2 regions of the Dysosmobacter sp. genome follow, and region 2 is predicted to be linked to the other one. Evidence: predicted binding sites of a transcription regulator. Region 2 holds the regulator's gene; the other holds the start of a gene.

Region 1 (5,850 bases), on a different contig from region 2:
CAGACGCTCCTGCAGCTTCTCCTTGTCATACTCGGAGGTGGTGACAGCGATCTGAGCACGGATCTGAGAAACCCGGTCCTTGATGGCCTGAGCGTCGCCGGAACCGTCGACGATGGTGGTGTTCTCCTTGGTGACCTTCACCTGACGGGCACGGCCCAGCATATCGATGGTGGCGGTCTTCAGCTCCAGACCGACTTCCTCGCTGATGACGGTACCGCCGGTGAGGGTGGCGATATCCTGCAGCATCTCCTTGCGGCGGTCGCCGAAGCCAGGGGCCTTCACGCAGCAGACGTTCAGGGTGCCGCGCAGACGGTTGACGATCAGGGTGGACAGAGCCTCGCCCTCCACGTCCTCGGCGATGATCAGCAGCTTCTTGCCGGCCTGCACCAGCTGCTCCAGGATGGGCAGGATGTCGGCGATGACGGAGATCTTCTTATCGGTGATGAGGATATAGGGATCGTCCAGGTTGGCTTCCATCTTCTCGGTGTCGGTGACCATGTAGGGCGTGATATAGCCGCGGTCAAACTGCATGCCTTCCACGACCTCACTGTAGGTCTCAGCGGTCTTGGACTCCTCAATGGTGATGACGCCGTCGGCGCTGACCTTCTCCATGGCATCGGCGATCAGCTTGCCGATCTCCTCGTCGCCGCTGGAAACCGCGCCGACACGGGCGATGTCCTTGGAGCCGTCCACGGTCTTGGCCTGCTTCTTGACCTCAGCCACAGCAGCCTCCACAGCCTTGGCCATGCCCTTGCGCACCACAATGGGGTTGGCACCGGCAGCCAGGTTCTTCAGGCCCTCGTGGATCATGGCCTGAGCCAGCAGGGTAGCGGTGGTGGTGCCATCGCCGGCCACGTCGTTGGTCTTGGTGGAAACTTCCTTCACCAGCTGAGCACCCATGTTCTCAAAGGGATCGTCCAGTTCAATCTCCTTGGCGATGGTGACGCCGTCGTTGGTGATGAGGGGAGCGCCGTACTTCTTGTCCAGAACCACGTTGCGGCCCTTGGGGCCCAGGGTGATCTTGACGGTATCGGCCAGAGAATTGACGCCGGCTTCCAGGGCCTTACGGGCCTCGTCGCCGCGCTTAATGAGCTTAGACATAATGCATTACCTCCAAATAGAAGATGAATTTACACGTTTTGGCTTTCCCCAAAAAGGAAAAGCAATGAAATCATTTTCGCCGCGGCGTGTACGTGGCGAAAATACCCCGACTTCAGCCGCCTGGGGCGGCGTACACCAGTGACCGATGTCACTGGTGGTGGGAGAGGTCGAGGAGGAGCCTGCTCCCCTTCGATTTTTTATTCCACGATGGCCAGAATGTCGTTCTGACGGACGACCACATACTCCACGTCTTCCAGGGAGACCTTGGTGCCGGCGTACTGGCTGGTGATGACCTTATCGCCGGGCTTGACAGTCATGACGATGTCCTTGCCGTCCACATTGCCGCCGGGGCCCACGGAGATGACTTCGGCCACAGAGGGCTTTTCCTTGGCGGAGCCGGTAAGGATGATGCCGCCCTTGGTGGTCTCCTCGGTTTCCACCATCTTCAAAATCACACGGTCTGCAAGCGGAGTGAGTTTCATAATGGGTTCCTCCTTATAGATATAAAAAAATTAAACGAATTTCAGCGTTAGCACTCAACTCTCTCGAGTGCTAACGCTGTTATATTAGCGCAATGATTTCCATTTGTAAAGGGGGTATCTATGAAATATTTGTGAATTTGCAAATTCCGCCTCAAGCACGGTGAACCGGCGGCAAAGCTTTCCGGAAAGCAAAGAGCCCTCCGGCCGCAGGGCGGCGGAGGGCTTGGATCATTTGGCCGTGGCGTTGGGGTCACAGCCCTTGGGGCCGAAAAAGTTGAGGCGCTTGTCCGCCAGGCGCATGCGGACGTCCCGGCTGCGGAAGCACTCGCCGTCCAGGCAGGTGACGATGTCCGTTTCCGACTGGATGCGCACCTCCCGGGCGGCGGAGACCCGGATCAGGGATTCCGGAAGATCCTGCCAGCGTCCGGCGGAGTAGGCGGGAAAGAGCCGGGCAAAAGCGGTTTTCGGGACGTTTTTCACCAACACCGTGTGGAGAACGCCGTCGTTCATCCGGGCCTGGGGCACCGGGGTGGAGCCGCCGCCGTAGTAGCGCCCGTTGCACATAGACACCAGGGCAAAGTTGTCCTCCAGGACCTCGTCGTCCAGACGGACAGTCCAGTGGCTGCCGATGGGGCGGAAGAGGAAGTTGATCCCCACGGACACCAGGTAGCTGCCCCGGCCGCTGAGAAGGGGGGAGCTGGTGTACTGGTGTACGCTCTCGGCGATCCGGGCATCGATGCCGTTGCAGGCGATGGTGAGGCAATAGCGGCCATTGCAGTCAATGAGATCCAGGGGAAAGACCGCTCCGTCCCAGAGGTTTTCCGCGTCGGTAAATTTTTCCGCGTCGGCGCCGAAGTTTTTGAGAAAGTCATTTCCGGTTCCGGCGGGGATGCAGGTCATGGCGGCATTGGGGAATCCCGCGGCGCCGTTGGCGACCTCTGAAACCGTGCCGTCCCCGCCGCAGGCGTACAGGCGCACTTCCTCTCCGGATTCCGCCAGACGGCGGGCCATATCCGTGGCACCGCCGGGGCGGTCTGTCAGCATGCAGGAGCACTCCAGTCCGTGTGCTTGCCGCAGCCGCTCCGCCATGGCCAGGATGCGGGTGGTCTGATCCCGCTTCCCGGCCTTGGGGTTGATGATGAATATGTGCTTCATCGGGAGTTCTCTCCCCTCTGATCAGTTCTATTTGTATAACATGGGGCGCAAAATACGCAGAGGAATCATTTTCCGTAGAAAAAGGCGTCGCACTTGAGCATGCCGTTGTAGAGCTTGCGCTTTTTATCGGCAGGACGGCCGAAGCACCGCTCGAACTCCGTGTGGGAGCTGAGTACCACCACCCGCCACTTGGGGGGCAGATCCCGGAGCGCCCGTCCAAAGGACCGGTAGAGCTCCTCGGCCTCCTTTTTCTCCAGCAGCCGCTCGCCGTAGGGCGGGTTGGTCACCAGCTGGCCGTATTCGCTCTCCCGGTGGAAAGCGCCTGCGTCCGCCACCTCGAAGCGGATGCAGTCCTCCACCCCTGCCAGGGAGGCGTTGTGCCGGGCCAGCTCCACTGCCGCCGGGTCGATGTCGCCTCCCCAGATGTCGTAGGTGCCGTGGAATTCCTTGTCCATGGCTTCGTCGGCGGCCTCCATCCACAGCCTGGAGGGCATGTTCTTCCACTTCTGGGCGGAGAAGTTCCGGTCCAGGCCCGGGGCCCGGTTCTTGGCGATGAGGGCCGCCTCGATGGGGATGGTGCCGCTGCCGCAGAAGGGGTCGCAGAAGGGATCCTTTCCCCGGTAGCGGGAGAGGGTGACCAGGGCGGCTGCCAGGGTCTCCCGCAGGGGGGCACCCATGTTCTGGGCCCGGTAGCCCCGCTTGTAGAGCCCCTCGCCGGAGGTGTCCAGGTACAAAGTGGCCACGTCCTTGACGATGGAGAACTGGATCTGGTAGCGGCTGCCGGTCTCCGGCAGGGTCTCGCAGCCGTAGGCATTCCCCAGCCGCTTGGCGGAGGCCTTTTTCACAATGGCCTGGCAGGCCGGAACAGAGTGGAGCGTGGAGTTCAGGGAGTAGCCCTTCACCGGGAATTCACCGTCCCGGGGAATGTAGTCCTCCCAGGGCAGGGCCGCCACCCCCTGAAACAGGGCCTCAAAGTCCGGGGCGGGGAAGGAGCCCAGCTCCATCAGCACCCGGGCGCCGCAGCGCAGGTTGATATTCAGACGGGCGATATCTGCCAGGGTGCCGGTGCAGTGGACCCGGCCGTTTTCCGCCCGGACGTCCCGAAGGGACAGGCGGCGCATCTCGTCCGCCACCAGGGATTCCAGCCCGAAGAGGCAGGGAACCGTCAGGATCATGGATATGTCTCCTTTGTAAGGTAAGATTTGACCTCAGTATACCAGCAAATGGGCCATTGTGCAACAAATGGCAGCGGTGCGGTGGAATTGTTACCGAAATGATATGGTATTTCCCCGCGCCCTGTGATACACTACAACCAACAAAACGCGCATGCGGATTTTCCGGAGTGGGAAAGGAGGAAACAAGCGTGTTGATGGTATGGATCTGGCTGGGGGCCATTGTGCTCTTCGGCGTGGTGGAGGCCTTGACCGCCGGACTGGTGTCTATCTGGTTTGTGGCGGGTGCCGCAGCGGCACTGGCGGTCACGCTGTTGGGAGCCGGCACCGGGGTGCAGCTGGTGGCGTTTGTGGTGGTTTCCGCCGCGGCGCTGGTGCTGACCCGTCCCCTGGTTCGAAAACTCACCCAAAAAGGGGTGGTGCACACCAATGCCGACCGGGTGCTGGGCCGCACCGCCAAGGTGACGGAGGTCATTGACAATGACGATTCCACCGGCGCGGTGTATGTGGACGGCAAGACCTGGACGGCCCGCAGCACCGACGGCGAGGTGATCCCTGTGGGAGAGCAGGTGCGCATTGCCGGTATGGAAGGTGTGAAACTCCTGGTGGAGAAGTGATACATAAGAGGAAAAATTAAGAAAAAAGAAGGGAAGAGTGCACATGCCGAGTATTCCGAGTATCGGGACGATTGTAGCCATTATTCTGGTGATTCTGGTGCTGCTGGTGATCATCAGCAACATCGTCATCGTCCAGCAGTCCAAGGCCTACGTGGTGGAACGCCTGGGAGCCTTCCGGGCAGTGTGGAACGTGGGACTGCACCTGAAGGTGCCCTTTATCGAGCGGGTGGCCAAGAAGGTGAGCCTCAAGGAGCAGGTGGCGGATTTCGCGCCCCAGCCCGTCATCACCAAGGATAATGTCACTATGCAGATCGACACCGTCATCTATTTCCAGATTACGGATCCCAAGCTCTACACCTACGGCGTGGAGCATCCCATGAACGCCATCGAGAACCTGACGGCCACTACGCTGCGCAATATCATCGGCGACATGGAGCTGGACCAGTCCCTCACCAGCCGTGATACCATCAACTCCCGGATGCGCTCCATCCTGGACGAGGCCACGGATCCCTGGGGCATCAAGGTCAACCGGGTGGAGCTCAAGAACATCATCCCGCCCAAGGAGATCCAGAATGCCATGGAAAAGCAGATGAAGGCGGAGCGGGAGCGCCGGGAGTCCATCCTCCAGGCGGAAGGCCAGAAGCAGTCCCAGATTCTGGTGGCAGAAGGCGAGAAGCAGTCCGCCATCTTGAAGGCGGACGCCGCCAAGCAGGCTGCCATTCTGAAGGCCCAGGGCGAAAAGGAAGCCCGCATCATGGCTGCCGAGGCCGAGGCCCAGGCCATCATGCAGGTGCAGCAGGCCATGGCGGACTCTCTGAAGCTCCTCAACGAGGCTGCTCCCAACGACCAGGTGGTCAAGCTCAAGGCGCTGGAGACCATGGCCAAGGTGGCGGACGGCAAGGCCACCAAGATCATCATTCCCTCCGAGCTCCAGGGCCTGGCGGGTTTGGCGGCGGGGGCCAAGGCGGTGTTCGACACCCCGGATCCCGCGGCACCTCAGCCTCCCGCAGGAAAGCCCTGATTGGAAGAAACATACAGCCGGGACCGTCCTCTCAGGACGGTCCCGGCTTTTTCCACCCCCTTGATTTTTGGGACGGAGAGGCCTATACTGGAACCATCATTTCAATGGGAAAGGGGAGCTGCGCATGAGCCAGTATTCCGGCAATATCCGGGACCTGCCTGTGGTCACCGGCGGCCATTTTATTGAAAACTCCACCAAGAAGATCGTATTCGGACCCGATGGACGCTTTTGGGACGATTACGTCATGCGCCTGTTCACCCTGGAGCCTGGAGCCGAGAGCAGCATCCACTCCCATCCCTGGT
Region 2 (5,850 bases):
CCGGAAAAACGGGGAGTTGTTTTCCGGACGAAAGGGCGAGCGAGCGCCTGCAGTGTGTGTTCCGCATCCCGCTGCCGCATATGGGAATTGTGGAAGCCTTCCTCTGTGCGGCATTTCCGGTTACGGACTGCCAAAACAGAAGGAGGTATTTTTTATGCACAAACACGACCAGCCCCGGCTTTCCCCCCGGGGCGCCAGTGTCTACGCCATGTGCCGGGTAGCGGTGATGGCGGCGCTGTACCTGCCCCTGGCCCGGATGGCCATTGAGATCGGGACGTTGAAGCTGTCCTTCGGTTCCCTGCCGGTGACGGTGCTGGCCATGCTGGCGGGCCCGGTGGAGGCGGTGGCTGCCGCCGCCATCGGAGAGTTTCTCAAGCAGCTGCTCTCCTATGGCTTTACCGCCACCACGCTGCTGTGGGTGATCCCGCCGGTGCTGCGGGGCCTTCTCATCGGCTTGGCGGCATCCCGCCTGGCCCGTACCGGACGGCGTCTGGAGGAACGGACGGCAGTGTGCTATGCGGTGGGCGTGGGGGCCGCGTTGGTGACCACCTTGGTCAATTCTCTGATATTGTGGGCAGACAGCGTGCTCTACGGCTACTATTTCCCTGGTTATGTGCTGGGAAATCTGGCGCTGCGGCTGGCAGTAGGTGTCATCACCGCGGTGCTGGTAGCGATGGTGTCGATGCCCATGGTGAAGCTGCTGCGCCGCCAGGTGGCGGTGCGCCGGGCGTGAGAGGGGGGAGGCCCATGACCGGTCAGGAGGCCGTTGCCTATATCGATACCTTTCAGTGGCAGGCCCACGCCCCTGGGCTGGAGCGTATCCGTACCCTGCTGCACGCCCTGGGGGATCCCCAGAAGGAGCTGAAGTTCGTCCATGTGGCGGGTACCAACGGAAAGGGCAGCGTCTGCGCGTATCTGGCCTCCGTCCTGCGGTGCGCCGGGTACCGGGTGGGCCTGTGCACCTCTCCCTTTCTGGAGGACTTTCGGGAGCGCATCCAGGTGGATGGAAAGCTGATCCCCCCGGAGACCCTGGGGGAGCTGACGGAGCTGGCCCGCCCTGCGGCGGAGGCCATGGAGGACCACCCCACGGAATTTGAGCTCATCACGGCGGTGGCCATGCTGTATTTCCGGCGCTGCCGCTGCGATATCGTGGTGCTGGAGGTGGGCCTGGGAGGCGCCCTGGACGCCTCCAACGTCATCGATGTGCCGGAGGCGGCGGTGATCACCGCCATGGGCATGGACCACGCCGCTATCCTGGGCCCCACCCTGGGGGATATCGCCGCAGCCAAGGCGGGGATCATTAAGCCCGGCGGGGCTGTGGTGAGCTTTGGCGGCTGCCCGGAGGCGGATGCCGTCATTCGGGAGCGGTGCCGGGAGCAGGGGGCGCAGCTGACGGAAGTTGATTTTTCCCGCTTGCGGGTCGTGGGCACCGGCCTGGACGGCACAGATCTGGAGTTTGCCCCTTATGGAGCCCTCCATGTGCCTCTGGTGGGGCTCTATCAGGCCAAAAACGCCGCCGTGGCCGTCACCACGGTAGAAGTGCTGGAAAAACGGGGCTGGGAGATCTCCCGCCGGGCCCTGGAGCAGAGCCTCGCTTCCGTCTGTTGGCCGGGACGGCTGGAGGTTGTGCGCCGGGCGGGCCCGGTGATCCTCCGGGACGGGGCCCACAATGCCCACGGCATGGCCGCCACGGTGGAGAGCCTCCGGGCGCTGTTCCCCGGGAAAAAGCTCACCATCCTCATGGGTGTCATGGCGGACAAGGACGTGGAAGACATGCTGAAACTGCTGGCCCCCATTGCCGGGCAGGTGTTCACCGTCCGGCCGGAGAGCCCCCGGGCCATGCCGGCGGAGGAGCTGGCGGCCCTGGTGAACCGGTACGGTGTCCCCGCAGTGCCCTGTGCCGGTGTGGCGGCGGGGCTTCAGGCGGCCGCCGAGGCGGCGGGAGCCGACGGGGCAGTGTGCGCCCTGGGCTCGCTGTACCTGGTGGGGAAAGTCCGCCGGGCGGCAGACCTGCTTTGATTGGAAAGGGACCATCCTCGGGATGGTCCCTTTTTTGCGTTGAAAGACGGTCAAAACCCCAACAGGGAGCCTATCCGGCAAAGTTCAAAAAACTGCCGCTTTTTATTTACAAATTGTTTATATCCATCCATTGACAATGGTTTGCACCGGTGGTAAACTCACTTTAGCACTCAGGGATAGCGAGTGCTAAAACTGCGAAATCCCACAGAAGAGGTGCTTTTCTTGGATCTGACCGACCGGAAAAAGCAAATACTGAAAGTGGTGGTGGAGGATTACATCCGCACCGCCGAGCCGGTAGGCTCCAAAGCCATTGCCGCGGAAATGGGCGGCAGCGTTTCTTCTGCCACCATCCGCAATGAGCTTTCCGACCTGGTGGAGCTTGGTTATCTGGAACAGCCCCACACTTCGGCGGGCCGGGTTCCGTCCCCCAAGGGCTACCGGCTGTACGTCAACGAGCTGATGGAGCGCCAGCGGCTCTCCATCGCGGTGACGGAGCGGATCAACCCCTCTCTCCATATGAAGATGGAGGAGCTGGACCGGGTGATCTCCCAGGCGGGGCGGGCGGTATCCGCCTTTGTCAATTATCCCGCCTATGTGGCTGCCGCAGGAAAGCACTCCATCACGGCCCGGCGCTTTGATCTGCTGCCGGTGGATGAGCGCAGCTGCATCGTGGTGATGATGATGGGGGATAACCGGGTAAAAAGCCAGCTGCTGCGGCTGCAGCTGCGGGTGGATCCGGAGCAGATCCCCAATCTGGTGAGCCTGCTGAACACCCACTTTACAGGCGTCTCCACAGATGAGATGAATCAACGGCTCATGACCCTGGCGGACCAGGTGACGCCGCAGCTGTTTTTGCTGCTGAGCCAGACCGTGGCCTACGCCGGTGATGTGCTGGAGGAGGCCGGGCAGCGGGAGGTGTTCACCTCCGGCGCCAAGGAGCTTTTGAAGCTGCCGGAATTTCGGGACGCCGACAAGGCCCACGAGCTCATGAGCTTCCTCACCGACAGCAAGGAGAACCTCCCCATGCCGGACGAGGGGCCCATGAAGATCCTCATCGGGCCGGAGAACGTCAGCGAGGCTTTGAAGGATGCCAGCGTAGTGGTGGCCAGCTATGATATCGGAGACGACATGCGGGGCCTCATCGGCGTGGTGGGCCCCACCCGCATGGATTATGCCACAGTGGCCGCACGGCTCACCGGCTTTGCCGAGGGCCTGACGCGGCTGTTCGGAAAACAGGAATTACCCCCGAAGGAGGAACAAGAGCAATGAGCGAGGAAACCAAGCACCCGGAACCGGAGGAGGCGCAGCCGGAGCAGGAGGCTCCCCAGGAGCAGCCCGCCCAGGAAGAGGCGAAGCCGGAACCGGAAGAGAAGGGCGGCAAGGGAAAGAAGAAAAAGGAAAAGACCTACACCTTGACCCGTGAGCAGATGGAGGCGGCGGAGATGGCCGCCAAGCAGCTGGAGTCCGTGAAGGATCAGTTCGTCCGGCTGACGGCGGAGTATGACAACTACCGCAAGCGCACTGCCAAGGAAAAGGACAACCTGTACCAGGATGCCAAGGCCGACACCATCAAGGCGTTCCTGGGGGTGTACGACAATCTGGAGCGGGCGGTGGCCGCCTGCGCCGGGGAGGATCCGGAGGCCCCCCACAGAAAGGGATTGGAGATGATCTTTCAGCAGTTCAAGGATCTGCTGACCAAGGAGGGCGTCACCGAGATTGAGGCGCTGGGCGCCCAGTTTGATCCGGAGAAGCACAACGCCGTCATGCATGTGGACAGCGAGGACTTCGGGGAGAATGTGGTGGCCCAGGTGTTCCAGACCGGGTTCATGCTGGGTGACAAGGTCATCCGCCACGCCATCGTCCAGGTGGCAAACTGAAGGGGAGGGTGAAAAAATGGGAAAGAGTCTGTACCGTGATCCGCAAAATGGAGTTATAGCCGGCGTCTGTGCCGGAATCGCAGCGTTTTTTGGCTGGGACCGCATGCGGATACGGGCTGCCTGGATCGCACTTACCCTGCTGGGCATCGGACTTCCGGCCTATTTGATCACCATGACGGTTATGCCAAGAAAATACTAACTAGCAAACAATAAAAATTCAGATAATTTGGAGGCAATCATTATGTCTAAGGTAATCGGCATCGATTTGGGTACTACAAACTCTTGCGTGGCAGTGATGGAGGGCGGCGAAGCCGTCGTCATCCCCAACGCCGAGGGAAACCGCACCACCCCGTCTGTGGTGGCATTTTCCAAGACCGGCGAGCGTATGGTGGGCCAGGTGGCAAAGCGCCAGGCCATCACCAACCCCGACCGCACCATTTCTTCCATCAAGCGTGAGATGGGCTCCGACTACAAGGTCACCGTGGACGGCAAGTCCTACACCCCCCAGGAGATCAGCGCCATGATCCTGCAGAAGCTCAAGGCGGACGCTGAGGCCTATCTGGGCAGCCCCGTCTCCGAGGCCGTCATCACCGTTCCCGCTTACTTCACCGACTCCCAGCGCCAGGCCACCAAGGACGCCGGCAAGATCGCGGGCCTGGATGTCAAGCGGATCATCAACGAGCCCACCGCCGCGGCCCTGGCCTACGGCGTGGATAAGGAGCAGTCCCAGAAGATCATGGTTTACGACCTGGGCGGCGGCACCTTCGATGTCTCCATCCTGGATATCGATGACGGCGTCATCGAGGTTCTGGCCACCGCCGGCAACAACCGCCTGGGCGGCGACGACTTCGACGAGTGCATCATGAAGTACCTGGTGAGCGAGTTCAAGCGCACCGACGGCGTGGACCTGTCTAACGACCGGGTGGCCATGCAGCGGCTGAAGGAGGCCGCCGAGAAGGCCAAGATCGAGCTCTCCGGCGTCACCACCTCCAACATCAACCTGCCCTATATCACCGCCGACGCCAACGGCCCCAAGCACCTGGACGTGACCCTCACCCGGGCCAAGTTCAACGAGCTCACCGCCCATCTGGTGGATGCCACCATGGGCCCCGTGCGCCAGGCCATGTCCGACGCGGGCCTGCAGCCCAGCGACCTCAGCAAGGTGCTGCTGGTGGGCGGCTCCAGCCGGATCCCCGCCGTGCAGGAGGCTGTGAAGAACTTCACCGGCAACGAGCCCTTCAAGGGCATCAACCCCGATGAGTGCGTGGCCATGGGCGCTGCCCTCCAGGCCGGCGTCCTCACCGGCGACGTCAAGGGATTGCTGCTGCTGGACGTCACCCCGCTGTCTCTGGGCATCGAGACCATGGGCGGTGTGTTCACCAAGCTCATTGACCGCAACACCACCATCCCTGTGAAGAAGAGCCAGATCTTCTCCACCGCCGCAGATAACCAGACCAGCGTGGAGGTCAACGTCCTCCAGGGCGAGCGTGAGATGGCCGCTGCCAACAAGTCTCTGGGCCGCTTCCATCTGGACGGCATCGCCCCGGCCCGCCGCGGTGTGCCTCAGATCGAGGTGACCTTCGATATCGATGCCAACGGCATCGTCAACGTCTCCGCCAAGGATCTGGGCACCGGCAAGGAGCAGCACATCACCATCACCTCCTCCTCCAACATGTCCAAGGAGGACATCGAGAAGGCCGTGAAGGAAGCCGAGCAGTATGCCGCCCAGGACAAGAAGCTCAAGGAAGAGGTGGAGGTCCGCAACCAGGCCGACCAGATGGTCTACCAGAGCGAGAAGACCCTCTCTGAGATGGGCGACAAGATCCCCGCTGATGACAAGAACAAGGTCCAGGCTGGTATCGACAAGCTCAAGGAGACCCTGAAGGGCCAGGATACCGCCGCCATCAAGGCCGCAACCGACGAGCTGACCCAGGCCTTCTACGCGGTCAGCGAG

What was found. The regulator HrcA, encoded in region 2, represses chaperone genes, less so after heat shock. The targets are predictions, from matches to a motif close to TGTTAGCACTCNNNNNNNNNGAGTGCTAACA.
Region 1: the regulator HrcA is predicted to act here: its motif matches at 1,629-1,659, upstream of ACT67G_RS08235 (co-chaperone GroES).

The regions. Positions count from the first base shown of each region.
Region 1 covers NZ_DAWBAJ010000029.1:1,520-7,369, forward strand. The annotation lists gene groL (chaperonin GroEL) at 1-1,101, opposite strand, end outside; gene ACT67G_RS08235 (co-chaperone GroES) at 1,299-1,583, opposite strand; gene ACT67G_RS08240 (diacylglycerol/lipid kinase family protein) at 1,812-2,738, opposite strand; gene ACT67G_RS08245 (THUMP domain-containing class I SAM-dependent RNA methyltransferase) at 2,804-3,913, opposite strand; gene ACT67G_RS08250 (NfeD family protein) at 4,108-4,527, shown strand; gene ACT67G_RS08255 (SPFH domain-containing protein) at 4,571-5,548, shown strand; gene ACT67G_RS08260 (cupin domain-containing protein) at 5,673-5,850, shown strand, end outside.
Region 2 covers NZ_DAWBAJ010000001.1:111,902-117,751, reverse strand. The annotation lists THF riboswitch at 1-76, shown strand, start outside; gene ACT67G_RS00645 (folate family ECF transporter S component) at 155-733, shown strand; gene ACT67G_RS00640 (bifunctional folylpolyglutamate synthase/dihydrofolate synthase) at 748-2,019, shown strand; gene hrcA (heat-inducible transcriptional repressor HrcA) at 2,233-3,288, shown strand; gene ACT67G_RS00630 (nucleotide exchange factor GrpE) at 3,285-3,896, shown strand; gene ACT67G_RS00625 (PspC domain-containing protein) at 3,913-4,095, shown strand; gene dnaK (molecular chaperone DnaK) at 4,138-5,850, shown strand, end outside.